4 regions of the Rhizobium sp. BIGb0125 genome follow, and region 3 is predicted to be linked to each of the others. Evidence: predicted binding sites of a transcription regulator. Region 3 holds the regulator's gene; each other region holds the start of a gene.
The links. Region 3 encodes LexA, which represses DNA repair genes until DNA is damaged. Its sites were predicted from a motif close to TGTTCNNNNTGTGTTCNG; they were not measured.

Region 1 (7,942 bases), on a different contig from region 3:
GTAATCCTCATCAAGCAACGGAACCCCAGCCTGATCACTGGTCGCGTCAGGCGGGTCAAGGGTCAGCTCGGTCAGAAATCTTTCCCGGTTGGCATAACCTGCTGCGATCTGCTCAAGCTGGATGAGATCGGCCTTGCGCGTGTCAGCATCCTCGTGAATGCGATCAAGATAGGGCTCATACCACAGGCGAGCCAGGCCAATCTCGGCAGGCCAGCTCGCCTCCATCTTCCTCAGGCCTACTATGAGAGTGATAAACTTTGCCCAGTCTTCACCACTCTTGGGTGGAGGCGGAATCTCCGCGAGCGAGATCAGCGGCTCCGGTTCTGCCGTTATCGTGTCGAGGATTTTACCTGCCGTTTGTGGGCCAATACCCGGTAACATCTGAAGCAGTCTGAAACCGGCCACGCGGTCACGCGGGTTCTGGGCAAACCGCAGTACGGCCAGCAGGTCCTTGACATGAGCACTGTCGAGAAACTTCAGCCCGCCGAATTTTACGAAAGGAATATTGCGCCTGGTCAGCTCTACTTCCAAAGCACCACTGTGGTTGGATGAACGGAAGAGCACCGCCTGCTGTTTGAGGGACATACCAATCTCGCGATTGGCCAGTACCTGTTCGACAATATAGGCGGCCTGATCGGTCTCGTCCTTTACGGTGACCAGCATTGGCCGCTGTTCGGACACACGGTCGGTCCACAGGTTCTTGGTAAAGCGCTCGCGGGCAAGATCAATCACACCATTGGCGGCGGCGAGGATCGGCTGCGTCGAGCGGTAATTCCTGTCGAGAGTAATCACGTCAGCTGGCTGCGGCGAAAATTCCCTCGGAAAATCGAGAATGTTGCGAATGGTAGCGGCGCGAAAGGAATAGATCGACTGTGCGTCATCGCCAACCACCGTCAGGCCCTGACCATTTGGCTTGAGCGATCTGAGAATGGATGCCTGCAGACGGTTGGTGTCCTGATATTCATCAACGAGAATATGGTCGAAACGATCGCCGATATCTGCCGCAAGTTCCGGATCTGACACCATTTGAGCCCAGTAGAGAAGCAGGTCGTCGTAGTCGAGAACATTCTGCGCCTGTTTGGCCTCGACATAGGCGCCGAACAATTCCTTCAGTTCATTTTCCCATTCCGTGACCCACGGCCATGAGGTTTTCAGCGCTTCGGCAATCGAACATTCCGAATTCACCACGCGGGAATAGATGGCAAGGCATGTTCCCTTGGTCGGAAACCGGTCCCGGGTTTTGGAAAAACCGAGATCATGCCGGACGATATTCATAAGATCGGCGCTATCTTCGCGATCATGAATGGTGAAATCGACGTTCAGTCCGATCTGTTCGGCATAGATCCGCAAAAGCCGTGCGCCGATGCCGTGGAATGTACCCGCCCACGCAAGTGCATCGGTCATGACGGCGGAATTTTCGCCCAGAACCTGCCGACAAATGCGCTGGACGCGCCGGGTCATTTCTGAAGCTGCCCGTCTGGAGAACGTCATCAGCAAAATTCGGCGGGGATCTGCGCCATTGACGATGAGATGTGTGACGCGATGCGCAAGCGTATTGGTCTTGCCAGAACCAGCACCGGCAATAATCAGCAGTGGTCCGCCGACCTGCCCATCCACTGCGCCGACGCCATGCACGACAGCACTTCGTTGCTGGTCATTGAGTTTTTCCAGATAGGTCGCCGTCATTTGTTGCCTGTAAATGCTCTCATTTCGCGCTGCTACATAGTCCGTCACGCCATTGCTGTGATGGCGTTCAGGCCCGGACGATTCCGAACGCCCGTAAATGTTGGCGTCTGCATAACACAAAAGGAACAAAAAAGGAACATGCTGGCGTACAATGCCGGTGGATGTATTCTGCACCGCGCGAGCCGCGTAGCAGTTGCGCGCAGTGCTTTGATATGGCGGGCGGCGGTTAAACAGCCCGCAGTTTTATTCAGGTTGCATTGGTGATTTTGATGATTGTCGAGTTTCCACCACCGCGTTCTTCGGTCACTGCAAAAACGGAACCGTCAGGTGCAACTTTCACATCACGTATACGTGCTTCGAGATCGAGCCGTCCTTCATGTGATACACGATCACCATCCATATGGACCGCGACGATGCCCTGGCTGACAAGTCCACCAATCAGAAACGCGCCTTTCCATTCCGGGATCAGGTCATGATCATAATAGGCCATGCCGGAGGGCGCGATAACGGGGTCCCAGTAATAGACCGGCTGCTCGGTACCTTGCTGCGAGGTAATACCATCTCCCACTGCGCGACCGCTGTATTCAATGCCGTAGGTTACCTCTGGCCAACCGTAATTTTTCCCGGCTTCCGGTCGATTGAGCTCATCGCCGCCCTTAGGACCGTGTTCGACCAGCCACAGACGTCCCTGTCCATCGAGGGCTGCTGCCTGAACATTGCGGTGTCCCAAGCTCCAAATCTCATCGAGCGCACCATCCGTGGCGATGAATGGATTGCCTTCAATTGCCTTGCCTGATGTGTCGATGCGGAAAACCTTACCAAAACCGCTTGCCAGGTCCTGCGCACCAGTGCGCACTTCCGCGTCTGAACGCTCTCCGACCGTCACATACAACTCACCCTGCGGTCCAAATACCAGGCGTGAACCGAAATGCTTGTCACCGTCGTAACTCGGTGTCTGCTGGAATATGGTCGTTACACCTTCGAGTTTTGCACCACCGTCGAAATCGACCAATTTTGCTGCGGCCACGGAAGTGCCGTTGCCATCTTGGCGGGGTTCTGAAAACGAGAAATAAATCATGCCGGATGTCTCAAAGTCCGGTGCGAGGGCAACATCCAGCAGGCCGCCCTGACCAGCAGAGGCTACTTCCGGAACGCCTTCAATAGGCTCGCTGACGGCACTGCCATCTTGCGAAACAATGTGCATGGCACCTTCCTTTGCGGTGACCAGCATGCGGCCGTCCGGCAGGAACTCCATTGCCCACAGGTGTGGCAAGTCCTTGGCAATCACCTTCATTTCGACACGTGGCTGGTTTTCAGGCAACGGTGCCCGCGTCTGGTTTTCAAACGCCGGCGCCTGCTGCGGCGCATTTGCTTTTCCTGTTTCTGCGGTGTTGCTGTCTTGGGCCGAAACGGGAACCGCAATGAGGCTGCATGCAAGCATCGTGGTGGCGAGAATGTAGTTTTTACTGAACATCGACAGTTGGCTCCCTTGAGTGCTGGCGGGGCAGATTGATGCCACGCTTCGTTTCAGGAACACATGCGGGCTAAATTTGTTGCAACACACCAGTTCAACAAAAATTTATCGCCGCGAGAGGTGACTGCCAGGCATTTCACGTAGGGCGTTAACGGCCCCTGACAGATCCCCACAGAAACCCCGCCGCTGCCGCCATTGATACCCACAATAAGGGTTGAGCGCGCACCTTCTCCTCAATCGTTTCCACCTGGTCGCGAACTTCCGCTTTCGCCAATCTGGCAGATGATGTGCCGACAGAACGAATGGCGTCGGAAAGTTTTGTAATCTCGCTGCTGAGATCTCGCAGTTCCTGACGTGTGGCGTCGTCGTCACGGGCGGCGGTTCCGGATGTTATGAGGGCAGCGCTGTTTTCAAGCTGCTCTGCGGCGTCAACATCGGTCCGTCCCGAAGGCACGGAGGTTTGCGTTATCGACAAAGGATCAGATGCGGGAAACGTATCTTCAATCGCGTTCTGCAGGTCGTCATTTGCGCTCTTGTCTTTGACGGCAGCCTGCTCCTTGCGGAGCGACTGAACGGCAGGCGATACTGGATTTTTCATGATTTTTCTCCTGAGCTAGTTCTTTTAAATCATCAAGAGGGCTCAGATGTTCCGTGCGAGCCAATAAATTTGGTTGGTAAGCAAGACGGCAAGTCGGGTTGCTGAACAGATTACCTGCGTATAAGCTTTCCGTAGTCGTTTGCAGGGTGTTCGAAGGCGCAGACGATGAGGGGTGCCAACTCTTGCCTCAAGACGGAAGCGAACGTCATGGTGTCAGCCAATCAGGATTCCATTCGGAACAAACTACTATCCATTCTTCCGCCCGACGATTTTTCGTTGATTGCAAAGCACCTGGAATATGTCGACTTGCCTCGTGGCACAGTTCTCGCCCGGGTGGGTGAACCGATCGACCATGTATACTTTCTGGCGTCGGGCATAGGCTCGCTCGTGACTACGACGCCTGATGGAAACAGTGCAGAGGCAGGAATTTTCGGCTTTGAAGGTTATGTGCCAACAACTGCCATTGCCGAAGTGGAAACCAGTTCGCACGATGTAACGATGCAGCTTTCCGGCGATGCATATCGCGTTGACTACAAAAACTTCCGCGCTGCTATGGAAAATACTAGCTTTTCAAAGATTGTTATTCGGTCAATCGAGGCTTTTTCAGTCCAACTTGCTCAGACAGCAGTTTCCAACGCTGTCCACGAGGTCAATGAGCGGCTCGCACGCTGGCTTTTGATGTGCCACGACCGTGTGACGGGAAACGAGATCGCACTGACCCATGAGTTTATTGCCCGAATGCTGGCTGTACGTAGACCAAGCGTCACCACCTCACTTCACGTGTTGGAAGGTAACGGTTTCCTCAAATCACAACGTGGCATGATTACAATAAGGAACAGGGCTGCGCTTGAAGAGTTTGCACATGACGCTTACGGAAAGCCGGAGGCAGAGTACCGGCGTCTTATGAAGGACCTTTTCCCATGAACGTTGCAAACGAAGCCAAACATGACAACGCCCTCAGACTGATGTTGTCGATATGAGCCGATATTTCTTTCACTTACGTCGTGACGGAGAAATTGTTTCCGATGTCGAGGGCGATGACTTTTCGAATGATGATGCTGCTCGCGTGAGTGCCATTGGTGCGGTCCGAGAAATGGTTGCTGCACTCATCAAGAGCGGGCGCGTGGTGGCTGATGAATATGTGGATGTATCGGATGACGCTGGCAAGCTTCTGTTCAGCGTATCGTTTCACGACGTTGTGCAAAATCATTTGAAAAAATAACTGATCAAAACGGACCGATCAGTCGACGATACTCCGCTTCTGGTTCGCCATAGGCACCCCCGGCAAATTCCTCAAGTCCCTTGCGATCACGGATCGTCACCCTGCCGCGCTCTGCCACGACAAGCTTCATGCCTTCCAGAACATGAAACGCGTTGGTGATACTGGGTCGTCGAACCGCCAGCATCAGGGAAACGAAGTCGTGGGTGAGGCTTATTTCATCGTCGTCCAGTCGATCGTGGCACATCAGCAACCATCGGGCCAGGCGTTGGTCGACCTGATAATTGGCGTTGCAGAGGGCCGTGTATGATATTTGTGCGGCAAATGTCTGGATGAATCTTGCTAGCAGGTTTGCAAAGATCGGATTGGCCGACAGCGTGTCATTCACCGCGTCGATCGGCATGCGGTAGGCTTCGCCCGACACCTGCATTAGCACCTCGTGAACACTGATGGTTCCGCCCACGCCTGCCGAAGTCGGGCAAAACCCCTCACGCCCGACCATGCCGGCTTCGGACCTTTGACCATCCTTTGATGCGGTGACCACGGACCCGATGCCACTGCAAAGAAAATAGACATACTTGATGGTGCCATTGGCACTCGCGATGACTTCGCCCTTCGGGAGGTCAACCGGCGTCAACGCATCGGTCACACTTGCGAATTCATGGGGAGGCAAAAGAGCGAGGAGTCGACTGCGAGAGGCGGGGTGGTCCGAAACGTTCATGGCACTCGTTGACGGGCGTGAGTCCGAACCCACAGCCGTTAAGCCCTGAGCTATTTCAAACGGTTGGTGATTCTATAGCATTCCGGAAATTCCACGGATTTTATGTACGCTGGCATACCTTCCACCTATGCGCGTCAGAAACTGCTAAGCTGCGGTTTCTTGCAAGGAGAAGTTACACTGGTAACGCGTATATATGACACCGTTCTGGTGCTGGACGACCAGCCGCTCATCGCCCTTGAGGTCGAAGATTTGCTCACGAGCGCCGGTTTTTCAAACGTTGTCACCTTTACCTCTTGTGCCGAAGCGCAAAATTGGCTGAACACCAACACACCACAGCTGGCGGTTATAGAGACACGTCTGCGTGACGGTGCCTCGGACGAGGTCGCTGGAATCCTCTCATCCCGCAATGTCCCTATCATTGTGCATTCTGCTGATGATGCGCAGGTTGATACCGCTGCGGAAATTACGTGGGCGAGCCGTTTCTGGATCAACAAACCATGCTTGCCGGATGCCTTTTTGAAGGCAGTTCAGGATTGTCGCGTCGCCTAGCCGACGGTCCTTTATTCGTCATTCCCCACCAAATCAACGCCATTTCCCTCCCATGGGGTGATCAATGGGTGGTATCGTTTGGCCTGTGGAATTAAAGATGACGCACGCCGCGTCGCAAACTGGCGACGTCGGCAATGACGCGCGGGTGGCTCCACCTGATATTCCTTAGTGAGACTGCCATGATCCTTTCGCTTTCTGATATCACCAAATCATACCCGTCAGCCGAAGGGCAAATCCCGGTCTTGAAAGGTGTGACGCTTGATCTGGCAAAAGGTGAGAGCCTTGCGCTGACGGGTGAATCCGGTAGTGGCAAAAGCACGCTTCTGCACCTGGCAGGCGGGTTGGACAAGCCAGATAGTGGCACTATCACTGTCAATGGGCGCGACATCACCAATCTCGATGATGCCGGTCGTGCAGACTTTCGCAGGCGCGATGTCGGGGTCATCTTCCAGCAGTTCAATCTCATTCCAAGTCTGGATGTGAAAGCCAATATCTCGTTTCACGCCAAGCTCGCGGATCGTTTTGATCCGGTGTGGGAAACGCAACTCGTTGAAGAACTTGGCATTGGTCAGCTTCTTCATCGCTACCCCGAACAGCTTTCTGGTGGCCAACAGCAAAGGGTGGCGATCGGGCGGACGCTGGCGGCCAGACCGTCGCTTATTTTTGCAGATGAACCGACTGGCAATCTGGACGAAGCCACGGCTGATATCGTGCTCGATATCATGCTGCGATTGACCAAATCGGCGGATATTGCCCTTCTTCTGGTCACGCATTCCAACAGACTGGCCGACAAGCTGGACCGGCGGATTACTCTGAGTGGCGGAAGGGTTGTCACATGAGGATGATTGCCTTCTGGGCGCTGCTGTCCCATTGGCGTTACAGACCACTGCAGTTGACAACACTCATTCTGGGGGTGGCGCTTGCAACCGCGCTGTGGTCTGGCGTGCAGGCAATCAATGCGGAGGCGAGGGCAAGTTACGGGCGTGCGGCTGCCGTCTTCGACCAGAACGCTCTTGATCAATTGGTGCCGCGAAACGGAAGCACTATTGCCACGGAGACATATGCAAAATTACGCCGCTCGGGCTGGTCTGTTTCACCGGTTATCGAGGGTGACTACAGGTTTGGTCAGACGCGCATCCGGCTGATTGGCATCGATCCACTGAGCATGCCCTCGCAAGCACAGATTACCCCAGTGTCAAGCGCCGCCGGTCTTGCCGAATTTGTCCGTTCGCCCGGGCAGTTGATCGTGTCGGCGGCGACTGCCACCCGCCTGACCGATACCGCCGGTCTATCGGTCAAGATAGCGGCGGATCTTCCCGATGGCGCAGCTTTTGTTGACATTAGTGTTGCCGACCGGCTGCTGAACCGCAATGGCGAACTGAGCAGGATCGTGATCGCGCCTGACCAGAAAGCAGGGCTTGAAGCCATTACAACAATAGCGCCGGACCTGATGGTGCGCGATGCCGGCGGGCGACCTGATGTTGCGCAGTTGACGGACAGTTTTCATCTCAATCTGACAGCCTTCGGTTTTCTGGCATTCGTGGTTGGCCTTTTTATCGTCTATTCGGCGACGGGCCTGTCTTTCGAGCAGCGGCGCACGACCTTCAGAACATTGCGCTCGCTTGGTGTGTCATTGCGCTCGCTCACGACAATGCTTGCGATTGAGACCATCAGTTTTGCTCTTCTCGCAGGTGT
Region 2 (7,942 bases), on a different contig from region 3:
ACCCACCATTCGACCACGGCACGGAAAATTTCCAGGCGTCCAATCTGGAAGTCACCACAATCGACACCGGCAACCCGGCGACCAACGTCATTCCGGCCAAGGCGACCGCGTCGTTCAACATTCGTTTCAACGATACCTGGACCGCCGACAGCGTGAAGGCTGAAATCGTACGTCGTCTGGATGCCGCAGCGGCCAATGGCGCGCTGCGCCCGGACAGAACGCCCGCCAAATACGATATCGTTTGGGCTGACCGTCCAAGCCACGTCTTCCTAACCCGTAACAACGCACTGATATCGTCGCTTTCCGGTGCAGTTGCCGGAGTGACTGGCAACGAGCCAAAACTTTCCACGACCGGTGGCACGTCGGATGCCCGTTTCATCAAGGATTATTGCCCTGTGGTGGAATTCGGTCTGGTCGGTCAGACCATGCATATGGTCGACGAGCGGGTGGCTGTTGCCGATCTGGAAACGCTGACCCATATCTACGAAACCTTTATCGAACGCTGGTTTGCCAATGCCGCCGATTAGCGAAGTGCGCTCTTACATGCATGGCCTCTGGCTGATGTTCTGTGGCGACCCGAAAGGTCAGAGTTATCTCGACCTTACGGATCGCGGCATGATGCGTTCGTTCTTTTCGGCGATCTGGAGCCTGCCCGCACTTTTGCTGTCCTGGTTCTGGTGGCAGCGGGCCTTCAAGGTCGAGCAGGTTCTGGAGAGCATGTCCGGCCCTTCCTATTACCTCAGACTGGCACTGGTTGAAGCTATCTGCTGGGTGGTGCCACTGGTTTTGATAGGCGGCTTGATGTTGATGTCCGATGTGCGCGGCAAGTTTCCCGCCGTGGTCACCGTCGTCAACTGGCTGAACCTGCCCTTTGCCTATGCTTCTGCCGCACTGGTGCTGATTGCCGTGGCTGTGCCGGGCATGCAGGGCTTTGTAGCGCTGTTGTGGTTTGCGCTGCTGTTGACGCTCGTCTGGACGTTTTCGCGCATCCTTAGCCTCATCCTCGGTAGACAGCCGCTATTGGTCTCGACAGCTGTCATGACCCTGCTTATTCCCGGCATGTTGCTATCGGAAGTGCTGCAGCGCTTTCTGGGTGTCTACCCCGGATAACCGTGTCGCGCGATGCGCCACAAGGCGGGTTACGAGAGATCGTCGCCGTCACTGGTTATTTCCGCACGCTCTTTTCGCGGTAAAATAACATCAGGATAATCCACCTGCATGAAATACAGCCCTTCGGGCGGCGCCACGGGCCCACAGGCTTTTCTGTCGCGCGCCTCAAGGGCTGCGCGTACATCCTGCGGGGTCATGGTGCCTTCACCTGCCAGCTTCAAGGTCCCGGCGAAAGACCGTATCTGGTTGTGCAGAAAGCTCTGCGCCGAGGCGCGAATTTCGATGATGTTACCGTTCCGCGTCACATCCAGCCGGTCAAGTGTGCGCACCGGGCTGTTGGCCTGACAGTGTGCAGACCGGAATGTCGTAAAGTCATGTCGACCGACCAGTGTCTGGGCCGCCGCATGCATGGCGTCATGGTCGAGATCCTTCGACACCCACCAGGCCCGTTTATGCTCCAGCGCAAGCCGCGATTTGCGCGATATGATGCGGTATAGATAATGCCGACGAACCGCCGAAAAACGCGCGTCAAAATCTTCGGTTACCGACATGACATCCAATATGGCGACCATGTCGCCAGCCATAGCAATATGGGCGTTTAAGGCATTTCTGAGCTTATAGGGCTCCCACTCCCGCGACAGATCCGCATGAATGACCTGTCCCATGGCATGGACGCCAGAATCGGTACGGCCAGAGCCACGGATCGACACGGTTTCGCCCGTTAAAGACGAAATAGCGTCTTCAATGGCAGACTGAACGGAACGGTCATTTTGCTGCCTTTGCCAACCGACAAAGGCGGTGCCGTCATATTCAACGGTCATACGGTAACGTGGCATCAGATCAGCCTCGTGCCTTCAGGCAACGCCGTTCCGCGCAGGAAATCGGCTGCGGCAAGCGGTTTGCCTCCGGCCTTCTGCAGACGCTGAAGACGGATTGCCCCCTCTGCACAGGCAACCAGCAACTGATTGTCCAGTACCGTGCCGGCAATGCCATTGCCGTTTTCAAGTGTTGTTTCCAGAACCTTTACGCGTTCCAGCTTGCCGGAAATTTCGGTTTCAAACCAGGCACCGGGAAAGGGCGCCAAGCCGCGGATGTGGTTATGCACATCACGGGCCGGCCGTGCAAAATCGATACGCGCCTCAGCCTTGTCGATCTTGGATGCGTAGAGAACGCCATCCTGTGCCTGCTCTTGCAGCGGCAAGTCGTCGGCTTCCAGCTTGTTCATAGCCTGCGCCATCGCGCGTGCACCGGCAAACATCAACGCGTCATGCAGCTGTCCGGCCGTCATGTTTTCGCCGATCGGCACCTTGACGGTCAAGGCAACAGGGCCGGTATCCAGCCCCTTGTCCATTTTCATGACCATCATACCTGTTTCCTTGTCACCAGCCATGATGGCACGCTGAATAGGTGCAGCGCCACGCCAGCGCGGAAGAAGTGAGGCATGGCCATTGTAGCAGCCAAGCCGGGTTCCGGTCAGAATGGCTTCCGGCAACAACAGTCCATAGGCAACCACCACAGCAACATCCGCATCGAACGAGCGGAATTGTTGCCGGTCTTCCTCGGCCTTAAAATTGACGGGAGTGAACACCGGAATGCCGAGCAATTCAGCGGCCTGATGCACAGGGGATTTTTGAAGGTCCAGACCACGCCGCCCACCGGGACGCGGTGGCTGGCTGTAAACGGCCACCACCTGATGGCCAGCCTCCACGAGAGCCCGCAAGGTTGCCACCGAAAATTCCGGTGTTCCCATAAAGATGATGCGAAGAGACACGGACGCCTCCCTGAGTTTTGCGGCCCGGAGAAAACCTTGCCGGTTTAATGACCGGCACAGGCAGGATCAGGCTTTCGCCTTGGCGATCTTGGTGAATTTCTTGATGACCATATCGCGCTTCAGGCGCGAAATGTGGTCGATGAACAGCACGCCGTTCAAATGGTCGATTTCATGCTGCAGGCAGGTTGCGAGCAGACCATCGGCTTCAAGGGTCTGCTGCTTACCAGTGCGGTCGACGTAATTGACCGTCAATCCGGCAGGGCGCTCCACTTCCGCATAATAATCGGGAATGGAGAGGCAGCCTTCTTCATAGGTCGACAATTCATCCGTGGTTTTGACGATTTCCGGATTGATGAAAACAATCGGCGCTTTTTCTTCATCCTCACGGGACACGTCGATCACCAGCATACGGCGAGCGACGCCGATCTGGATGGCAGCAAGGCCAATACCGGGCGCATCATACATGGTTTCCAGCATGTCATCGGCAAGCTGGATGATTTGTGAATCAACCTGTTCGACTGGTGTTGAAACCTGTCTCAGCAAGGGATCTGGAAGAATGATAAGTGGTTTGATGGTCATGGCTTCCCATAACCCATCTGATTGCCAGAGGAAATGAAAAAACACATCATCGTCTCACCACGATAAATCATGCCCTAAGCAGTCAGCCGATAAGCTCAGCCCGCCCGGCGCGCGGTTTCCCAACCCGCATTGGACTGGCGATGTGTGTCTCTCGTTTTGAACTTGTTGAGTGCACCGACAAGCTGCTCGACCTGGTGACGGAGCGTGACGGTTTCGGCCGAGGTCTGCTCAACCATCGCAGCATTTTGCTGGGTGATGGTGTCCATGGCGCCGATGGCGGAGTTCACTTCGCGTAAGCCACCTGACTGATCTTCCGCAGCCGTTGCAATTTGGGATACGATGCGATCAATGTCGCCAATCCTGTCGGTGATCATGCGCAGGGCATCACCGGCATTGTTGACCAGGCCGACGCCGGACTGCACCTGACTGGTGCTCTGGGAGATCAGGGCTTTGATTTCTCTCGCGGCGTTGGCACAGCGTTGCGCCAGTTCACGCACCTCCTGCGCCACCACAGCAAATCCGCGCCCCGCCTCACCGGCCCGAGCGGCTTCAACCCCGGCATTCAGCGCAAGCAGGTTCGTCTGGAATGCAATCTCGTCGATCACACCGATGATTTTAGAAATTTCGCTGGAGGAATGGGCGATATCTCCCATCGCCTTGACAGCGCTGGTGACCACCTCGCCAGAGGTTTGTGCATCACTCAGAGCTGCGCCGACGGCTGAGGCAGCCTTCTGCGCACCATTTGCCGTGACTGCCACGCTTTGGGTCAGTTCGTGCAGTGCAGCGGTGCTTTCTTCCAGGCCCGCCGCCTGTTGCTCTGTGCGCTGCGAAAGATTTTCCGTCGCATTGGCAATACTGGTGGCGACATTCAGAATTTCTTCTGCCGTGTGGCGCACCGCCGCGATGGTGTCATTCAGGGTTTCAACCGAGACATTATAGTCATTGCCGATCTTTTCGAAATTATCAGGCAATTTTTCTGTCAGACGCGTCTCCAGATCGCCCTTGGAAAGAGCAGACAGAAGATTGGTGAGTGACGCAAGCGCCTGTTGCTGTTCGCGCAGATTGCGCTGGCGCTCTTCTTCGAGTTGCTTGCGCTGTGCGTCAAGAATCTCGAGGTAGATGGAAATGGAATAGTCCATATCCAGCACCGAAGCCTTGACGATTGCCGAAACGTCTTCCGCCAGTCCCTTGGACTTGCGTTTGCCAAATCGGGATGGCCAACGCTCTCTGACAACCGCATGGATCAATTGTTCCATCAGCAGGGCGTAACCACCCATGTACCAGCGGGGTTCAAGACCGATACGGGCATGCGCCTGGCCAACCGCCTGCACACCTTCAACGTATTTTTCATCATAGGCTGCGGCACCAACAACACCCCAATGCTCGACCTGACGTTTTTTCGCACCCTGAATGTGATTTTCGTTGCGGAAAAATGCCGCCGTCTCGGGCGTCGATCGCACCTTGGTGTAGAACGTATCCAGCGCAGATCCGACATTAGCCGCAATCACCGGCTCAAGATCCTTCAGCCTCTTGCGCGCCTCAATGTCCAGACCAATAAAATCGAGCCGCTTGGCGAGCACCTGTTTGCTGTCGTTGTTTGTCATGCACGGTCCCCTTAACCCCGATGAGGCCACGATCCCGGCTAAACCCGTCCGGAAACATGGTTAATCGTTGGTTACACCAACATTCCTTTCGGATTTGCTAAATTTAGAACTCTTTTATATCAGACATAAAGCAGACAGTAGCGCGTGTTCTTGTTTTGATCTTCCGAATCAAACTGAATCCGGGTAGGTTCGGCCATGAGCATCGATTTTCCCGCACTCGGCATTACGATCCTGACCATTGGCGGCATGCAGGTTTCGGCAGGCGCAATCATCATTTGTTTGCTGCTGCTTTCCATTGCGCTGCCGCTGTTCGTATCAATGCGGTTTTCAAGGCGCAGCGACGATGCCCGCGGCGAAGTGAGTACGCTGTTGCGCACGCAGGCGGAGTTGCATGGGCGTATCTCGGCACTGACGGAAACACTTTCCAACAAGCAGTCTGAAATGAGCCAACACCTTAATCAGCGGCTCGACGGCATGTCGCAACGACTTGGTGCCACGCTGACCGAACAGACAAAATCGACACACGACAATCTCAGCAAGCTTCAAGAACGGCTTGCAGTGATCGATGCCGCGCAAAGCAATATCCAGACCCTGGCGCGCGACGTTGTTGGCCTCCAAGCCATTCTGTCCAACAAACAGACGCGTGGCGCTTTTGGACAGGCGCGCATGGAAACGATCATTGCCGACGCCATGCCTTCCAATGCCTATGCGTTGCAGCCGACACTGTCGAATGGTTCTCGCCCCGACTGTACGGTGCGAATGCCGAACAATGCACCACCGCTGGTCATCGATGCCAAGTTTCCGCTGGAAGCCTGGAATTCCATGCGCGAGGAAACTTCGCCTGAAGTGCGCAAGCTTGCGGCCCAGCAATTCCGGCGTGACATGGAAGTGCATATCCGCGATATCGCGGAAAAATACCTGCTGGCAGGTGAAACACAGGATACGGCGTTTCTGTTCGTGCCATCGGAATCGATTTTTGCCGATATTCACCAGCATTTCGAAGCCATTGTGCAAAAAGCACACCGCATGCGGGTTGTTATCGTTTCACCATCGCTGCTGATGCTGTCGGTACAGGTTATCCAGTCCGTGCTGAAAGACCAGCGCATGCGCGAGCAGGCACATCTCATTCAAGGCGAGGTCGCGCTTTTGATGGATGATCTGAACCGGCTGGACGATCGTACCCGCAAACTGCAAGGGCATTTTCTGGCTGCACAGAAGGATGTGGACCTGATCATGACCTCCGCGGACAAGCTGACGAAGCGCGGCAACAAGATCGAGGCTCTGGATTTTGGCGGCGATATACCGGAGCAGCCTCAAGCGCCTTCTCCACAATCATTGGAGAGCCGAATAGGCAGCCTCAAGTTCCGGGTGGTTGACGACGAGTGACCCTGTCGGGCAAAGTCGGCGCCATTGAACATCAATTGGACATATCATGATTACTGTATTCGGCTCCATCAACATGGACCTCGTTGCCACTGCACGACGCCTGCCCAAACCGGGTGAAACCGTAACCGGGCAAACCTTTGCAACGGCAGCAGGCGGCAAGGGTGCCAATCAGGCGCTGGCAGCCAGACGGGCCGGAGCAAATGTCCGCATGGCCGGCGCTGCAGGCGATGACACCTTTGCAGGCTCTGCACTGGAACTTCTCAATGAAGCCGGTGTTGACCTTACCACCGTCAAGACATCGCCGGGCGCGACCGGCACAGCTGTCATTCTGGTCGGCGAAGGCGGAGAGAACATGATTGCCGTCATTCCTGCGGCAAACGGTACGATCACGCCTGACGATGCGAGCAACGCGCTCGACGGCATGACGTCCGGCGATATCCTGATGCTGCAATTTGAAATTCCCGTCGAAGCCATTGAAGCTGCCTTGGCTGGCGCCAAACAGAAGGGCGTCACCAGCATCATCAATACGGCACCATTGACGCAGGACGCTGCTCGCATTTCTGCATTGGCCGACATCATCATCGCCAATGAAACCGAATTTGAACTGCTGATTGGCAAGCAGGGCATTTCCGGCGAAGAGCGCCAACAGGCCATGCAGGATATGCATGCTCGTACCGGCCAAACCATCATCATAACGCTGGGTGCTGACGGCGTTATCGCCATGCGGGATGGCCAGCTGCACAAGGCTGCCGGTCTTAAGATCGAGCCGATTGATACGGTGGGGGCCGGCGATACATTCTGCGGTTATCTGGCAGCCAGCCTCGACAAAGGTCTGGATTTTGCGACGGCGCTGAAGCGTGCAGCCGCAGCCGGATCGCTGGCTTGCACCAAACATGGAGCCCAGCCGTCTATCCCTCTGGCCAGCGAGGTCGATCAGCAGGTCTGAGGGCAAATTGCTCGCGCATAGGGTTAAAATGAAAAAGCCGGGTCAAAACCCGGCTTTTTCATTGAATTCATTTTGAACGAGATACCTCAGACGCGAATAAACGTCAGATAGGCGGATGTTCGGCCCTCACGTTTGGCCTTTGCCTCATACCGGGTTCCTGGCCATCCGGCGTAAGGTGTCTTCCAGTCCTCAGCTGACTTTGCGGTCCATTCGAAGCCGCCATGGTCGCGACAGTGGGTCAGCGTCCAGTTCACATAGGTGTCGATATCGGATGCGAAACAGAACGTTCCGCCCGGCTTCAATACACGATGGAAGCGGCTGAGATTAACTGCAGAGACAAAGCGACGTTTCCAGTGCTTTTTCTTCGGCCATGGATCGGCATAAAGCAGATCAATCTGATCGATCGAGGCCTCTGGCAACCAGTCGAGAAGCTGCGTGGCATCGTCATCATAAAGGCGGATATTTTCAATGCCGCGGTCGCCAACCTGCCGGAGCAGTTTTGCCATCGAGTTTACGAATGGTTCAACGCCGATGAAGCCGGTCGTT
Region 3 (7,942 bases):
CGTCATGTCCGAGGCGCTGCTGCGCTGCGGCTGTTCGGAGGCTGGCGTGATCGCCGCCGGCGTCGAGCGCGACAGCTCTGCCAGAATGTCCGTTGTCGGGCGCGGTGCCGGTGGCGTGCGGCGCACAGGGGCGCGCGTAAATTCTTCCGGGTCTGGCGTGAAGATCAGGTCTTCCACGTCCTGCGGTGCATCGGGCAGCGGCATCAGCTTGGGCGATGACGACCGAGCCGAGGTTTCCACAGCACCAATGACGATAGGCAGTGGGCGGCGCGACAGAGCCGGGCCAAGCGCCACGAAATTACCACGCTGCAAATCGCGGAACATTTCCGCCTGACGGCGGTCCATGCCGAGCAGGTCGGCTGCGCGTGCCATGTCAATATCAAGGAAAGTACGGCCCATCAGGAAGTTGGAGGCTTCCGCCGCCACGTTCTTGGCGAGTTTTGCCAGACGCTGCGTGGCGATAACGCCGGCCAGACCACGTTTACGGCCGCGACACATCAGGTTGGTCATGGCGCCAAGCGAAGCCTTGCGGGCATCTTCGGTTACTTCACCAGCCACGGACGGCGCAAACATCTGCGCTTCGTCGACCACCACCAGCACCGGATACCAATATTCGCGGTCGGCATCGAACATGCCGTTGAGGAATGCAGCTGCGGCCCGCATTTGCTGTTCGACATCAAGACCTTCAAGCGTCAGGACGCAGGATACGCGGTGCTGGCGAATACGGTTGGCAATACCGGCCAACTCACCCTCTGTGCGCTCGCCATCCACAACGATATGGCCGAACTTATCAGCCAGCGTCACGAAGTCCCCTTCAGGGTCAATAATGACCTGCTGAACCCAGGGGGCGGATTGTTCCAGAAGCCTGCGCAGCAGATGCGACTTTCCGGAACCGGAATTGCCTTGCACCAGCAGACGCGTGGCGAGCAATTCCTCAATGTCGAGTTTGGCAGCCTGCCCACCCGATAGCGTTCCCATGTCGATGCCGACCTGCAATGCCCTAAAACCTTATACTGTCAAAAATAGATGTTGAATGCCGACTCCGAACGAGCAGCGAACCCTCCCCATAACAGAGATTTCAACGCAATGCTTCCTCGTGAAGGTAAAAATGCACAGGGAATATGCGCTGCCAACCCAATCTGGTGGAGAGAATCAAACGAACCGAATCATGGCACCTTACGATATCAGATCGATAATCATGCCGGTTGGTCGGCTAACGGGCGGTGTTGCGCGCCTCAGCTTTCTGACGGATCGTTTTGTGATGAATTGACGTGAAATCGTTTAAAAAACAGCGTGATAGGCAGCGATTACACGTCTTGGCTGTTTGAAAGAAAATTCACCGGCGCGGCGATTACGAAATATTAAAGCCTTGCGGAACACATATGGAACATATAGTGTATGTTCTGCATTTGTTTCGATTTTCATCAACGGTTGGGGTGCGACTTCATGCTCACACGCAAACAGCAGGAACTGCTTCTTTTCATTCACGAAAGAATGAAAGAATCCGGTGTTCCTCCCTCATTTGATGAGATGAAGGATGCGCTTGATCTCGCGTCCAAATCCGGCATTCACCGGTTGATCACAGCGCTTGAAGAACGTGGCTTCATTCGCCGCCTGCCAAACCGGGCGCGCGCACTGGAAGTCATCAAACTTCCTGAAGCCTATTCGCCAAGCCTCAAACCACAGCGTGGCTTCTCACCAAGTGTGATCGAAGGCAGCCTTGGCAAACCAAAACCGGTTGTCGCCCCTGCTCCGACCCCCGCGCCTGTCAGCGCCAATGATGGCGGCAGCTCGGTATCGGTGCCGATGATGGGACGGATCGCGGCCGGTGTGCCGATCTCCGCCATCCAGAACAACACACATGATGTGTCCGTGCCGGCTGACATGCTGGGTTCTGGTGAACATTACGCACTGGAAGTGCGCGGTGACTCGATGATCGATGCCGGCATCTTTGACGGCGACACGGTCATCATCCGCAACGCCAAGACCGCCAATCCCGGTGACATCATCGTGGCGCTGGTCGATGATGAAGAAGCGACCTTGAAGCGTTTTCGCCGCAAAGGTGCATCGATTGCGCTTGAAGCTGCAAACCCGGCCTATGAAACCCGTATCTTTGGACCTGACCGCGTCAAGATTCAGGGCAAGCTGGTCGGCCTGATCCGCAGATACCACTAAGCGGTCATCAGCAGACCCATATCACTGCCAGGTGACGCGCCAGCGCGTCATCGCTACTGTCGCCGGAAAACGCCCGACAAAACTTGCCTTCAACTCACTTTAGTCTAGTGACGGTCCAGCAGTTGCGAGACATGCGGCGGTACTGCTGTTTCAAATGTCCTGCTGCGCCAGTTGTAATAACGATGCATGGTCCATGGACGGTAGGAACCATACATGGCAGCTGTCATTCTCTCTATCGGCAAATGCCGGTTTGCGGCGGTTGTTGCCTCAGTTGAAAATGTGATCTCCAGCGATCCGGTGCGCCGCAATGTCTGGGCACTGAGCAAAAAGGCGCCGGAGCGGCAGGTTTCAAATGATGTGGGACGCGTGGTGATAACCACAGAACCGATGTCGCAGGCGAGACCAAGATATCTGTTATCCAGCACGGAAATCACCACCTGCCCCTTCGCTGATCTGGCGATGCACCAGCTGTCGCGGCGGCAGGTAAAGGCATCAGATGCGTTTGTAACGGCGGCAGACATCACCTGCCTTTCCGTCTGAATGGTGTGTTCGTCCAGCATCGGCCGTCTTGATCGTGGTGGCGCAGCATCAGCATTGCCAGTCGTTTTGTCATTGGTGTCGTCAGGCGGAGGTTCTGGGACCGGCAGTTCCGGCAGCATGTTTGGCCGAATATATTTGTCAGGTAAGAACAAAGCCCGCGCCCATTGGTCATAGATAAAGCCGAATGGGCGTTGGCTGGTGCTGGCAACCTGATCCTCGCCAACCAGTGCCATCAGTTTCCCGTCCTCAAAAACCACCAGATCGGCATTGTCCTGCTGCCGTGACAGCACAAACAGCACAAGGCCTGCCAACAGGAACACAGCACTTACCCAAGCCAGTCGGGTGCGAAACAGTGTCAGCGCCAATAGGCCAAGCGTTCCAGCGCCCAAAAACCATTGATGCTGTCGTCCGACCCCGGCATCGCCTCCCCATGAGGCCACATAGGTGGCAATATCAATTGTCATCGCCATGCCGTAACCCATGACGGTCAGAAACGGCCCGTCCAGCCCGAAGGGCATCAGCAACATGGCGATCAAGGCAAAGGGCATGACGATGAAAGACATAACCGGCATGGCGGCGAGGTTCGCCGCCAGTCCATAGGTGGTGACACGGTGGAAATGTTCCATCGAATAGATGGCCGTGGAGACCCCGCCAATCAGCGAGGTCACGACAATACCGGCGCAGAAGCTGCCAAAGATGGACAGGCCCTTCAGGGTAAGCGGCGTATGTGTCGTCCGGAATGTTGCGCTGTCTTGTGCGGCGCGCCGCCGTGTCCAGAAACCATACGCGGCGACCAGCGCAATGGTTGCCGCAAAGGACATCTGGAAACTTGGCCCCATGACCTCTGACGGCGAAACGCAGATAATAATGATGGCGGAAATGGCAACATTTCTGAGGCTGATCGAGGGACGGTCAAACAGCACGGCGATCAGCATGATCGACATCATCAGCCATGCCCGTCCGGCAGACACTGCAAACCCTGAAATCAGGTAATAGGCGAGCGTCATGATAAGGGCGGCAAAGGCAGCGATCTTCTTGACCGGCCGCCTCTCGGCAAAACCCGGAAAACAGCTGAGTGCCGTGCGCAAGCCAACGAAGAATATGCCCGATGCCAGCGCCATGTTGAGGCCCGAGATGGCAACGATATGGGCAAGGCCGGACACACGCAGTGCTTCCATGGTGGTTTCTGATATTGCACGCCGTTCATCGGTTATGATCGAGGCGGCAAAAGCGCCGGCGTCGCCGCCAATCGTGCTGCGGATGCGCTCGGCAATGGCGCTGCGCAATTGATAAAGCCCTGTATCAGTCACACTGAGCCAGTGTCCGCGTTCCGCAATGCGGCGTTTGATCGCCTCACTCACCGCAGGCTGTGGCGCTCCATAAAAGAAACCGGTTGCACCTATGCCATTAAAATAGCCGGAAAAGGCAAAGTCATTCAGACCAGGCAAGGCCGGTCCTGAGGGTGGAGACAGGCGTGCGCGGCCGGTAACGCCCTGCCCGATTTCTATCGGTTGATGGCGACTTCTTGATAGTGCCGTGATCTTCTGCGGCGGGCGCGACAGTACAGGGTTTTCAGTCCCGGTGACCGATATGATGTAGCGCCAGTACCCGCGGGCATCCACCTCGCGTCGCTCGACAACACCTGACACAACTGTGGTGACGGGCGTATCGATGGTGACAGTATCCTGCCGCCAGCTTTCCAATTGCGCCAGCAGCATGCCTGCCAGACACAGCGCAACAAGGTTAAGCAATCCTGCCAGTGGTGCCGCGCGGTACCGAAGCGTGAGCGCCAGTGTGCCGGCTAAACAAAAGCCGCCAGCAAGCAGGTAGGGTGACGGTGTCTGAAGGCTCGAAAACCAGATGACGGCACCGACTGCCAGAAAAACCGGAATGCAAAGAAAGCCGTGGCCATAGGCCTTTTCGATGTCCAACATGCGCGACAGCGACGATATCCGACCGGATAAATTCCCTGCCGTTGCAGACTGTTCATAAACCTCTGCTACCCCGCCCTGATATCGTTGCAGAGCAAAGGAATCACCCTCACCGGGGAGATCAAGTCTCAACGGTTCCTGCTGTCGCAATTCTTGCGATGGTCTTACAGTCAAACCCGCAGCTCCCCCGCCGGACAGGGGGTAATTTGCAACCGGCACAACAACAATGCAACCACTTATATTTTAAGGAAGCATTGACCTAATATGAAACAGTCAAACGCCAAAAGCCTAGTTTTTGGCACAAGTTGATACCGCAACGCACAATTTGCCTTTTGGATAGCTTGGCATATGGCGCAGGATCAGATAGCTATCCTGAACGCTTAACGCCTAGATGCCTCACGGCATCCAAAACGCATGTTCTCGGAGGATTATGATGACGGAAAAAAGCGCTTCTATTACGCTCGGCGACAAGACAGTAGAACTTCCCATTCGAGAGGGAGCGATAGGCCCAGACGTCATCGACATCGCTGCATTGTACAAGCACACCGGCAATTTCACCTATGATCCCGGCTTCACATCGACTGCATCTTGCGAATCCAAGATCACCTATATCGATGGTGACGAAGGCGTCCTTCTGCACCGCGGTTACCCGATCGAGCAGCTTGCCGAAAAGGGCGATTTCCTTGAAACTTGCTACCTGCTTCTGTACGGCGACCTGCCAACAGCAGAACAGAAAAAGGATTTCGACAACCGCGTAACGCGCCACACCATGGTGCATGAGCAGATGACGAAGTTCTTCAGCGGTTACCGCCGTGACGCACATCCGATGGCTGTGATGGTTGGCACCGTTGGCGCCCTGTCTGCCTTCTACCACGACTCGACCGACATTACCGATCCGCACCAGCGCATGGTCGCTAGCCTTCGCATGATCGCCAAGATGCCGACAATCGCGGCAATGGCTTACAAGTACCACGTCGGTCAGCCATTTGTTTACCCGAAGAACGACCTCGACTACGCGTCGAACTTCCTCAACATGTGCTTTGCCGTTCCATGCGAAGAGTACAAGGTGAACCCGGTTCTGGCCCGCGCCATGGACCGTATCTTCATCCTGCATGCTGACCATGAGCAGAACGCATCGACCTCGACTGTTCGCTTGGCAGGTTCTTCCGGTGCAAACCCGTTCGCCTGTATCGCAGCTGGCATTGCCTGCCTTTGGGGCCCTGCCCATGGCGGCGCCAACGAAGCAGCGCTCAACATGCTCAACGAAATCGGCTCTGTTGACCGTATTCCTGAGTATATTGCCCGCGCCAAGGACAAGAACGATCCGTTCCGCCTGATGGGCTTTGGTCACCGCGTGTACAAGAACTACGACCCGCGCGCCAAGATCATGCAGAAGACCATGTATGAAGTGCTCGAAGCAACGGGCAACGGCGACGACCCAATCATGCAGGTTGCTCTGGAACTGGAAAAGATCGCCCTGTCCGATCCGTACTTCGTCGAAAAGAAGCTGTACCCGAACGTCGACTTCTACTCCGGCATCACGCTGAAGGCTCTCGGCTTCCCCACAACCATGTTCACGGTTCTGTTTGCTCTGGCACGTACCGTCGGCTGGATTGCCCAGTGGAACGAAATGATCGAAGATCCGCAGCAGCGTATCGGCCGTCCGCGCCAGCTCTACACCGGCGCACCACAGCGCGATTACGTACCAGTCTCCAAGCGCTGATTGGTTAGTGAATGACACAAAACACCGGCGCTCTCGCCGGTGTTTTTTTATGCGCGGGATTCAGGCCTTGCTCGCTGGCAGGCAACACCTCTCGACCCTCATCAAGTCAGTCTTGATTGATTGTTTTCGTACTCTTTGAGCCTTGCATTTGCGATGACGATGATGTGGCGCATGAGGGCACCGAGCGCTGTGAGTTTGGATTTGCCTGCGGCCAGTAGACGTTTGTAGGTTTGCGCAAGATGGGTCCTGCTTATGCTGGCAGCCATTGCTGCGATGAACAGCAGTGGCCGTAACTGCCGGCGTCCACCTGTTGCAAAACGACGCCCGCGATAGGTGCCGCTATCTCTTGGATGGGGCGCACACCCGGCCAGGCTTGCAGCCTTCTTGCGGTCGATGTGACCCAGCTCCGGCATAAGAGCGAGCAACACCGGGGCAATCACCTTGCCGATACCAGGAACCCCAAGCAGGATCACCTGTCGCTCCTTCATGCGTTGATTATTCTGAACGATCGCCTCGATCTGTTTGTCGAGGGTGGCGATGCGCCGTTTGATCTCGGCAACATGGCTTGCAATCTCTTTGGCTATCGGTTTGTTGCGCGGGGCTTTGAGGCGGTTTTCCTCCTGAACCCGCATGTTAACAAGATCGTCGCGGCGGCGCACAAGCAGCTTTATCTTCGCGTTATCAGGGGCTTCAGCCTGCCAGAGAGACAGGTTCGCGCTCCGGGCAAGGCCATATTCGGCGATGTGGCGCGCATCGATCGGGTCTGTTTTTGCCCTTGTGCCACAGGAGCGGATGAAGGCTTTTACCTTTGCCGCATCGGCGCGATGTGCGGGGATGGAAAGGTCTTTTAGAGTATCCAGCAGCAGGTCTTCATAACCGCCGGTCGCCTCGCACACGGCGAGCATATCGAGGCATCCTGCATAGGATTTGAGCGCGGTTTTGAGTGCGCCAGTGGTGTTGGAGATGGTGAAGGTTTCTCTCGTCTGGCTGTCGAAGAAGGTGATGGTGTCCTTGGCAACGTCACAGCCAAGGGCGAACTGGATTTTATCGGCATTCGGGTTCATGATGGAGCTCCATGCTTGGCATTGTCTGCGGGCGCGGTGCAAACCGTCCCATTCAAGTCAACAAGCGATGCAAAGCTGGTGCGGCCGCGGCCCATCATGAGGACGGTCGATGAGACCAACTCCCGTTCGGGCGCACGACCGCATGCTCCTCGGGGTGGCCACCTCGGGGAGCATCCAACTTCTCAAGCATTAAAGCATAAATCGGACAGACAATTCCCGTGCTTGTCACGGGAATCTAGCAAACGCGCGTCTGCGCGGCGGAAAGATGGTCTTTCATCCCAAGGACTTGGGATGACTGGATCTCTGTGACAAGCACAGAGATGAGGGCCGCCTAGATCGACCCTTTGCGCGCTCCACAAACAACCCAGCACAAAACAAAAGGCCGAAGCATCACGCCCCGGCCTTTTCACATTTAATCACCACGACCGAGCGGCATGTCGCCGCCCTGCCCTTTGCGGCTCTATTATTCGATATCGAAGGACACGCCCTGCGCCAGTGGCAAGGCCTTG
Region 4 (7,942 bases), 620 kb from region 3:
CTGGCCACCGGACTCGCCGTAGAACGGGGTCTGGTTGACGACAACCTGCACGGTTTCGCCTGCAGCAGCCGCATCAACAGCCTTGCCATCCTTGACGATGGCCTGAACTACGCCTTCTGCCGTTTCGGTGTCGTAACCGAGGAATTCGGATGCACCGAGCTTTTCCTTCAGTTCAAACCACACGGTTTCCGTTGCCTTGTCGCCGGAACCGGCCCAGTGCGAACGTGCTTCGGCCTTCTGGCGCTGCATGGCATCTGTAAAGCCGGAGATATCGACGCCGATTTCACGGGCACGCAAAGCGTCCTGCGTCAGGTCGAGCGGGAAGCCGTAGGTGTCGTAAAGCTTGAATGCTGTTTCGCCGTCCAGCATGTCGCCCTTGTGCAGTGTCGACGTTGCGTCGGACAGCAGCGAAAGGCCACGCTCCAGCGTCTTGCGGAAACGGGTTTCTTCCAGCTTTAGCGTCTCAGAAATCAGCGGTTCTGCACGTACCAGTTCCGGATAGGCACGGCCCATCTGCTGAACGAGCGTTGGCAGCAGCTTCCAGATCAATGGCTCTTTCGAACCCAGCAATTCCGCATGGCGCATGGCGCGACGCATGATACGGCGAAGCACGTAACCACGACCTTCATTGGACGGCAGAACACCGTCGGCAATCAGGAAGGCGGATGAACGCAGGTGGTCAGCAATAACGCGGTGGCTGGCGCGCTTTTCGCCTTCAGCAGCAACACCGGTTGCTTCAACCGAAGCGGAGATCAGTGCACGGAACAGGTCGGTGTCGTAGTTGTCGTGTTTGCCCTGCAGCAGCGCGGAAATACGCTCAAGACCCATGCCAGTATCGATAGATGGACGCGGCAGATTGATGCGCTCTTCCTTCGTCACCTGCTCATACTGCATGAAGACGAGGTTCCAGATTTCGATGAAACGGTCACCATCTTCATCGGCAGAGCCCGGAGGGCCACCCCAGATATGATCGCCATGGTCATAGAAAATTTCCGAACATGGACCGCAAGGACCGGTGTCACCCATGGCCCAGAAGTTGTCGCTGGTTGGGATACGGATAATGCGATCATCCGAGAAACCGGCAATCTTCTTCCACAGGTTAAAGGCTTCATCGTCAGTGTGGTAGACAGTTACCAGAAGACGGTTCTTGTCGATGCCGTATTCCTTGGTGATCAAGTTCCAAGCGTGCGTGATCGCCTCTTCCTTGAAGTAGTCACCGAAGGAGAAGTTACCCAGCATTTCAAAGAATGTGTGGTGACGGGCGGTGTAACCGACATTGTCCAGATCATTGTGCTTGCCGCCGGCGCGTACGCATTTCTGCGACGATGCCGCCGTGGAGTAAGGACGGCTTTCCAGACCGGTGAACACGTTCTTGAACTGAACCATGCCCGCATTGGTAAACATGAGGGTCGGGTCATTGCGCGGCACCAGAGGGCTGGAGGCTACGATTTCATGACCATTTTTCTTGAAGTAGTCGAGAAATGTCGACCGGATTTCATTTACGCCGCTCATGCCCACACACCGCTCATACTGAGTCCTTCATTGCCGTTTGCAATACGGCTAACCATCAAAACCACTGGCTTTTATCGTTCACGTCTGGCCCTGTCCAGCCATTCGGGCCGCAACCTTGGCACAAAAAAGGCCGCATGAACGGTGTCACGCGGCCTTTTGTTTCAATTCATACAGCGCCGTTTCAATTGAGAGACGGCGCCCCGTCCGATCAGGCGTCAGGACCGTCGCCGTCTTCAGAGCCTTCCGGACCGCCATTTTGCAGGAAGCGGTCTGCAATCAGACCGGCATTCTGGCGGAGTGACAGCTCAATTTCATTGGCAAGTGCCGGGTTTTCACGCAGGAAGGTTTTTGCGTTTTCACGCCCCTGCCCCAGTCGCTGGCTGTTATAGGAGAACCAGGCTCCCGACTTCTCAACGATGCCGGCCTTGACGCCCAGATCGACCAACTCACCGGTCTTGGAAACGCCTTCGCCATACATGATATCGAATTCTACCTGCTTGAACGGAGGTGCCATCTTGTTCTTGACGACCTTGACGCGTGTCTGGTTGCCAACAACTTCTTCACGTTCCTTGACGGCCCCGATACGGCGAATGTCGAGACGAACGGAGGCATAGAACTTCAGCGCGTTACCGCCGGTTGTCGTTTCCGGCGAACCGAACATCACACCGATCTTCATACGGATCTGGTTGATGAAGATAACCATGCAGTTAGAACGGGAGATCGATGCGGTCAGCTTGCGCAGCGCCTGGCTCATCAAACGAGCCTGAAGACCCGGCAGGCTGTCGCCCATTTCACCTTCAATTTCCGCACGCGGCGTCAGGGCCGCAACGGAGTCGATAACCAGAACATCCACCGCGCCGGAGCGAACCAGCGTATCGGTAATTTCAAGTGCCTGCTCACCAGTATCAGGCTGGGAGATCAGCAGGTTCTGCAGATCGACGCCAAGCTTGCGGGCATAGACCGGATCAAGCGCATGTTCCGCATCCACGAAGGCGCAAATGCCACCCTTTTTCTGGGCTTCTGCAATTGTCTGCAGCGCAAGCGTCGTCTTGCCCGAGCTTTCAGGACCGTAAATTTCAATGATACGACCTTTGGGAAGTCCACCAATCCCAAGGGCAATATCCAAACTAAGAGATCCCGTCGAAACCGTTTCAATTTCAACGACGTTTTCATTGGAGCCGAGCTTCATGATCGATCCCTTGCCGAACGAACGTTCGATCTGGGAGAGCGCTGCTTCCAGTGCCTTGCTTTTATCCACCGATTTATCCTCTACAAGACGCAAAGAATTTTGTGCCATCTGATCCACCTTTAGGTTATTGAAGCCCCACAGGCAATGAAGCGTTCCGTGAAGATTTTGTACCTTGTTTGTTCTCATTCGACAAGAGCAGATCATCATATTGAAAACAATAATGGATAAGTGGTTTGTTCTATTTTTGTTTTTCTTCGTGGAAGCCACGGCAAAAAAGATGAAAAACCACAGGTCAAACCGCAAAAGGGTCGAATCGCACCCCTGCATCAGACCGGTGGAATACGGGAACGGACGATGAAAAAAATACTCGTGCTCGGTGGTGCTCACATAGATCGCCGAGGTCTGATTACAGGTGAAACCTCACTGGCTGCCAGCAACCCCGGACGCTGGATGGAAGAGGCAGGCGGTGGTGGTTTTAATGCTGCCCGCAACCTCTCCCGCCTCGGTTATGACGTTCGCATCATCTCACCGCGCGGCGGCGATGCCACAGGCGAAGCAGTCGCGGCAGCGGCCATTGAAGCCGATGTCGAAGACACGCCTTTCGTGTTTCTGGATCGCAAAACACCCAGCTATACCGCAATCCTTGAGTGCGACGGCAATCTGATCATCGCGCTGGCCGACATGGACCTTTATGACCTGTTTTCGCCACGCCGCCTGCGCGTGCGGGCTGTCAGGGATGCCATTGAGGCAACCGACGCCATTCTGTGCGACGCCAATCTGCCGAAGGATACACTTGCGGCACTCGGCAAAGCGGCGAAGGAACAAGGCAAGCTTTTGGCTGCCATTGCTATTTCGCCAGCCAAGGTCGTCAAGTTGCAAGGCGCGCTTGAGAATATCGACATTCTCTTCATGAACGAGGCCGAAGCCCGCACCATTACCGGCCACAGCCCGGAAAAATCCGCCGACTGGCCAGCCCTGCTGCGTGCAGCCGGTGTGAGGGGTGGCGTGGTAACGCGCGGCTCCAATGAAGTGATTGCCTTTGTCGGCGAAAACACTGCATCGCTGCAGCCACCAGTCCTGAAAGAGGTGCGTGATGTCACAGGGGCTGGTGATGCCCTTGCATCCGGTTTTCTGGCAGGCCATCTTCAGGGCCAGAACATAGGCGAAAGCCTGCGTTGGGGCACGGCAGCGGCAGCCATTACCGTCCTTTCACCCTTCGCCACATCGCATGAAATGTCACAAGACAACATTGACCTGATGTTACGTCTTGTGCCCGAAGCACAAACCCTGTCATGAGACACTGATAACAGAAATTGGAAATACCCGATGACAAAGCCAATCTCCCCTCTCCTTCCGATCGTCTATTCCGAAGAAGTTGCTGCTGCCAAACAGCGCGGCGCACCAATCGTTGCCCTGGAATCGACCATCATCACCCATGGCATGCCTTACCCTGGCAACATCGAAATGGCGCAGGGCGTTGAAGAGCTGATCCGCCAGGAAGGTGCCGTACCGGCCACCATCGCTGTCATCGATGGCGTTTTGCATATCGGCCTTGAAAAGCACCAGCTGGAAACCTTGGCCCAGACCACAGGTGCCATGAAAGTCTCGCGCGCCGATATCGCCTTTGCGATTGCCGAGCGTCGCACCGGTGCAACCACCGTTGCCGCCACCATGATTGCCGCTGCACGCGCCGGCATCAAGGTCTTCGCAACCGGTGGCATTGGTGGCGTACACCGCGGCGCCGAAGAGAGCTTCGACATCTCTGCTGACCTGACTGAACTTGCCAAGACCGGCGTGATCGTCATTTGCGCTGGCGCCAAGGCCATTCTCGACATTCCAAAGACGTTGGAAGTTCTGGAAACCGGCGGCGTTCCTGTCGTGACCTATGAAGCCACTGAGTTCCCGGCCTTCTGGTCGCGTTCGTCTGGCCTGCAAAGCCCGCTGACACTGAACAGCCCGGCTGCCATTGCCAACTTCCAGACGACCCGCGAACAGCTTGGCATCGAAGGCGGCATGCTGATTGCCAACCCAGTTCCGGAAGAAGATGAAATTCCGCGCGAAGAGATGGAAATCTACATCAGCCGCGCCATTGCCAATGCAGAGCGTGAGGAAGTCACCGGCAAGGCCGTAACACCGTACCTGCTGGACAACATCTTCCGTCTGACCAGCGGCCGCAGCCTCAAGACCAACATTGCCCTGGTGCGCAACAATGCACGCCTGGCCGCTGAAATCGCGGTTGCCCTCAACGGCTGATTTGTTCGATATTTCAGGCATGAAAAAGCCCGGTTCCTTTCGGAGCCGGGCTTTTTATTGTCTTCAGAACAACATCAGTTCTGTGCGACCGGACGAACCAGCGGCGTGACACGGCGGATGGTAACACGGCGGTTCTGCTGTTCTGCAGAAAGGGTGCGTACCTTCAGGTAACGTTCGCCATAGCCCTGCGTTGCCAGGTTTTCCGGCGGAATGCCGTAAACGTCGGTCAGGATATTGGCGACCGATTCAGCGCGACGGTCCGACAGGATCAGGTTGCTTTCGTCGGAACCGACGGCATCCGTATGACCTTCAATGAGGAAGGTTTCGGCCGGGTTCTGGTCCAGCGTCTTGTTGATCGCGTCAGCCACCTTGCGAAGTGTGCGTGCCTGGTTCATCGGAATATCGGCACTGCCCGTCGCAAAGGTCACCGTATCGAGGTCGATACGACGCACTTTGTCACGAATACGCGCAGAGTACTTCACCTCGTCCAGCGAGTAGACACGTTCGACAGGTTCGACTGGCGGCTGCTCCAGGAACGCGTAATAGTCACGGTCCGGATCGCTGGTCGTGTCGATGATGTAGTCCTGAACCGGAATGCGCAGGCGCATCGGTGGCAGGTCGAGGCCCGGATCGCGATAAGCGTATTCGCGGTCAGGACGGTCCATCAGTTCCGGTGCGTAGAACAGCACATATTCACGGCCACGATTGTCGATTCGCGAACGCTGAATGATGTCGCCATAACGATTACGGATCGTCACAACCTGCGTACCGTCATTACGCTCCACAGTTTCGCGGATACGGCCACCTGGCAGACGCTCGTAATACGGCTCTTCACCTTCACGCACGAAGCGGCTGGTATCGTCGCCACGCACGATGATGCGGTCACCTAACTGCAGGATGATACGGGCGCCATCATCATTGTTGTTACGACGGCCACCATCGCGTGGCTGCCACTCACGCACGCCTTCCGGACGTTCAAAACGTGGTGGACGGGCAATGCGCTCACCCTGCTGGGCGGTTGCGGCTTCCATCTTGACCGGTGGCGGTGGTGCCTTGCCATCTGGCCGCATGGCCTGTGCTTCGGCGTCTGAGGTCGGAACCTTCACTTCACCGGCCTGCTCACGTTCCTTGCGACGTTCGTCACGAGACTTTCTGTCGCCAGAACGTTCCGCTTCCTTGTCGCTGTCCAGAACGGCAGCACCCTTGTCGACCGGCAGAATAACCGTTTCGTCGGTCTTGGACGGGTCCGCAGCAATGGCCTTGGCCTGGTCCAGCTGCTCTTTGGTCATGGAAGGAGCTTCTTCCTGCGGAGCGGCAACCTGATCTGGCACGGCTTCACCGGCTGGGGCCTGGCCACTTGCAGCACCGTCCTGTGGTGGTGGCGGTGCGTCAGGGGCTGGCGGCGCATCTGGTGCTGGTGCCGGGGTGGGTGCAGGTGCAGCAGCGTCTGGTGCAGGTGCCGCAGCATCTGGCGCAGGTGCCGGTGTTGGCACAGGTGCTGGCTCTTCAGCGGCGGGACGTGGAGCAGGTTTTTCACGGTTCGGGCGTGGGCGCTGCTTGGACTGGTCATCACCCGGCTGGCGGCCGGGCTGCGGGTCTGCCTGCTGTTCAGGCACTGGAGCCTTTTCAGGCGCTGGCGATTGCTGCGGTACTGGAGCTTCCTTCGGCTCAGGTGCCGGTGCTTCAGCGGCTGGCTCGCGTTTTGGTCGGCGCTTCGGCTCAGGTGCCTGCTCGGCGGCAGGAGGAGCAGCCTCAGGTGCGGGTGCTGGCTCAGCCGCAGGCGGCGCAGGTTCTGGTGCCGGTGGCGGAGGTGGTGCCTCAGCGGCGGGTGGTGGTGGCGGTGCTGGCTCCGGCGCAGGCTCGGCCGCAGGTGGTGCGGGTTCCGGTGCTGGGGGTGGCGCTGCGTTCTGCGCGGCAAGCGCTGCATCAAGCTCAGCCTGCGCGGCCCCTACGGCCGCCTGTGCGGCAGAAGTGTCACCGCCGCTAGCCTGGGCATCAGCCAGTGCCTGCTGCGCTGCCTGCAATTGCTGGCGCGCACCTTCAACGCTGACCTGTACGCGAATAACATCCCTGCTCTCAGCTTGGAAAGAAACGGTGGGCCTCAAGGTCATGGCTCCGGCTGGTTGAGCCGTCATGACAATGGACATAAGGGGAAGAACAACCCCGGCCCTCAACATGGTTTTATTCAACATCGTGTTTCCTCATGTGCCTGAATGCTTCGTTGTCATCTGCGTCATTCAGGGCTTTTTTGTGCCCGGTCAGCGCAACGCGCCAACCATGACATTGTTCCAATCATGGACGGAGAAGCCTGTACGCAGAATGAACGGACAACAACCATGCCGAAGCTGTTTGACAGATCGTGGAATTGAGGTTGCATTTTATTTGCAACGGTATGAGTATCCGGCCAGCGAGGTGCAATGACCCCACGCAACAGACATTGGCACGGATAAAAACAACAGCCTGCCAGTGAAAACCAAAAGAGAGGATCGCAATGCGTATTTCTACACGTCTTCTTGCCGCCGCTTCCATCGCGGCAGTATCTTTGTTTTCCGGCGCAGCCCTTGCGCAAGACAAGCTCGTTATCGGCACGGAAGGCGCTTACCCTCCCTTCAACAACCTTGAAGCGGACGGCACACTGACCGGTTTCGATATCGATATCGCCAAGGCGCTCTGCGAAGAGATGAAAACCGAATGCACCTTCGTAACCAACGACTGGGATGGCATTATTCCGGCTCTCCAGGCCAAGAAGTTCGATGCAATCGTCGCGTCCATGTCGATTACACCTGAGCGTCTGGAAAAGGTCGACTTCTCCAAGAAGTACTACAACACACCTCCGGCCATTGCCGTTCCGAAGGATTCGCCAATCAAGACGCTTGAAGACCTCAAGGGCAAGAGCCTCGGCGCGCAGGGTTCCACAACCCACGCCAACTACGCCGAAAAGCATCTGGCTGATTCTGACCTCAAGCTTTACCCAACCGCTGACGAATA

Region 1: M2418_RS18990 (ATP-dependent helicase) is a predicted target of LexA. The motif match lies at 1,808-1,825, and genes of this name have one in related genera.
Region 2: M2418_RS16635 (DNA recombination protein RmuC) is a predicted target of LexA. The motif match lies at 5,210-5,227, and genes of this name have one in related genera.
Region 4: recA (recombinase RecA) is a predicted target of LexA. The motif match lies at 2,936-2,953, and genes of this name have one in related genera.

Annotation. Positions count from the first base shown of each region.
Region 1 covers NZ_JANUDV010000006.1:408,451-416,392, reverse strand. Annotated here, with positions in the region: gene M2418_RS18990 (ATP-dependent helicase) at 1-1,686, opposite strand, end outside; gene M2418_RS18985 (PQQ-dependent sugar dehydrogenase) at 1,934-3,160, opposite strand; gene M2418_RS18980 (hypothetical protein) at 3,309-3,758, opposite strand; gene M2418_RS18975 (Crp/Fnr family transcriptional regulator) at 3,966-4,682, shown strand; gene M2418_RS18970 (DUF6894 family protein) at 4,735-4,980, shown strand; gene M2418_RS18965 (Crp/Fnr family transcriptional regulator) at 4,985-5,698, opposite strand; gene M2418_RS18960 (response regulator) at 5,801-6,247, shown strand; gene M2418_RS18955 (ABC transporter ATP-binding protein) at 6,427-7,086, shown strand; gene M2418_RS18950 (ABC transporter permease) at 7,083-7,942, shown strand, end outside.
Region 2 covers NZ_JANUDV010000005.1:471,049-478,990, forward strand. Annotated here, with positions in the region: gene dapE (succinyl-diaminopimelate desuccinylase) at 1-527, shown strand, start outside; gene M2418_RS16610 (hypothetical protein) at 514-1,110, shown strand; gene truA (tRNA pseudouridine(38-40) synthase TruA) at 1,140-1,946, opposite strand; gene fmt (methionyl-tRNA formyltransferase) at 1,946-2,881, opposite strand; gene def (peptide deformylase) at 2,948-3,460, opposite strand; gene M2418_RS16630 (globin-coupled sensor protein) at 3,556-5,064, opposite strand; gene M2418_RS16635 (DNA recombination protein RmuC) at 5,260-6,450, shown strand; gene M2418_RS16640 (ribokinase) at 6,497-7,396, shown strand; gene trmB (tRNA (guanosine(46)-N7)-methyltransferase TrmB) at 7,483-7,942, opposite strand, start outside.
Region 3 covers NZ_JANUDV010000003.1:661,478-669,419, forward strand. Annotated here, with positions in the region: gene M2418_RS11555 (ATP-binding protein) at 1-996, opposite strand, end outside; gene lexA (transcriptional repressor LexA) at 1,447-2,175, shown strand; gene M2418_RS11565 (ComEC/Rec2 family competence protein) at 2,280-4,778, opposite strand; gene gltA (citrate synthase) at 5,080-6,369, shown strand; gene M2418_RS11575 (transposase) at 6,471-7,433, opposite strand; gene M2418_RS11580 (aldehyde dehydrogenase family protein) at 7,897-7,942, opposite strand, start outside.
Region 4 covers NZ_JANUDV010000003.1:43,979-51,920, reverse strand. Annotated here, with positions in the region: gene alaS (alanine--tRNA ligase) at 1-1,512, opposite strand, end outside; gene recA (recombinase RecA) at 1,721-2,809, opposite strand; gene M2418_RS08390 (carbohydrate kinase family protein) at 3,056-3,997, shown strand; gene M2418_RS08385 (pseudouridine-5'-phosphate glycosidase) at 4,028-4,954, shown strand; gene M2418_RS08380 (OmpA family protein) at 5,029-7,146, opposite strand; gene M2418_RS08375 (ABC transporter substrate-binding protein) at 7,446-7,942, shown strand, end outside.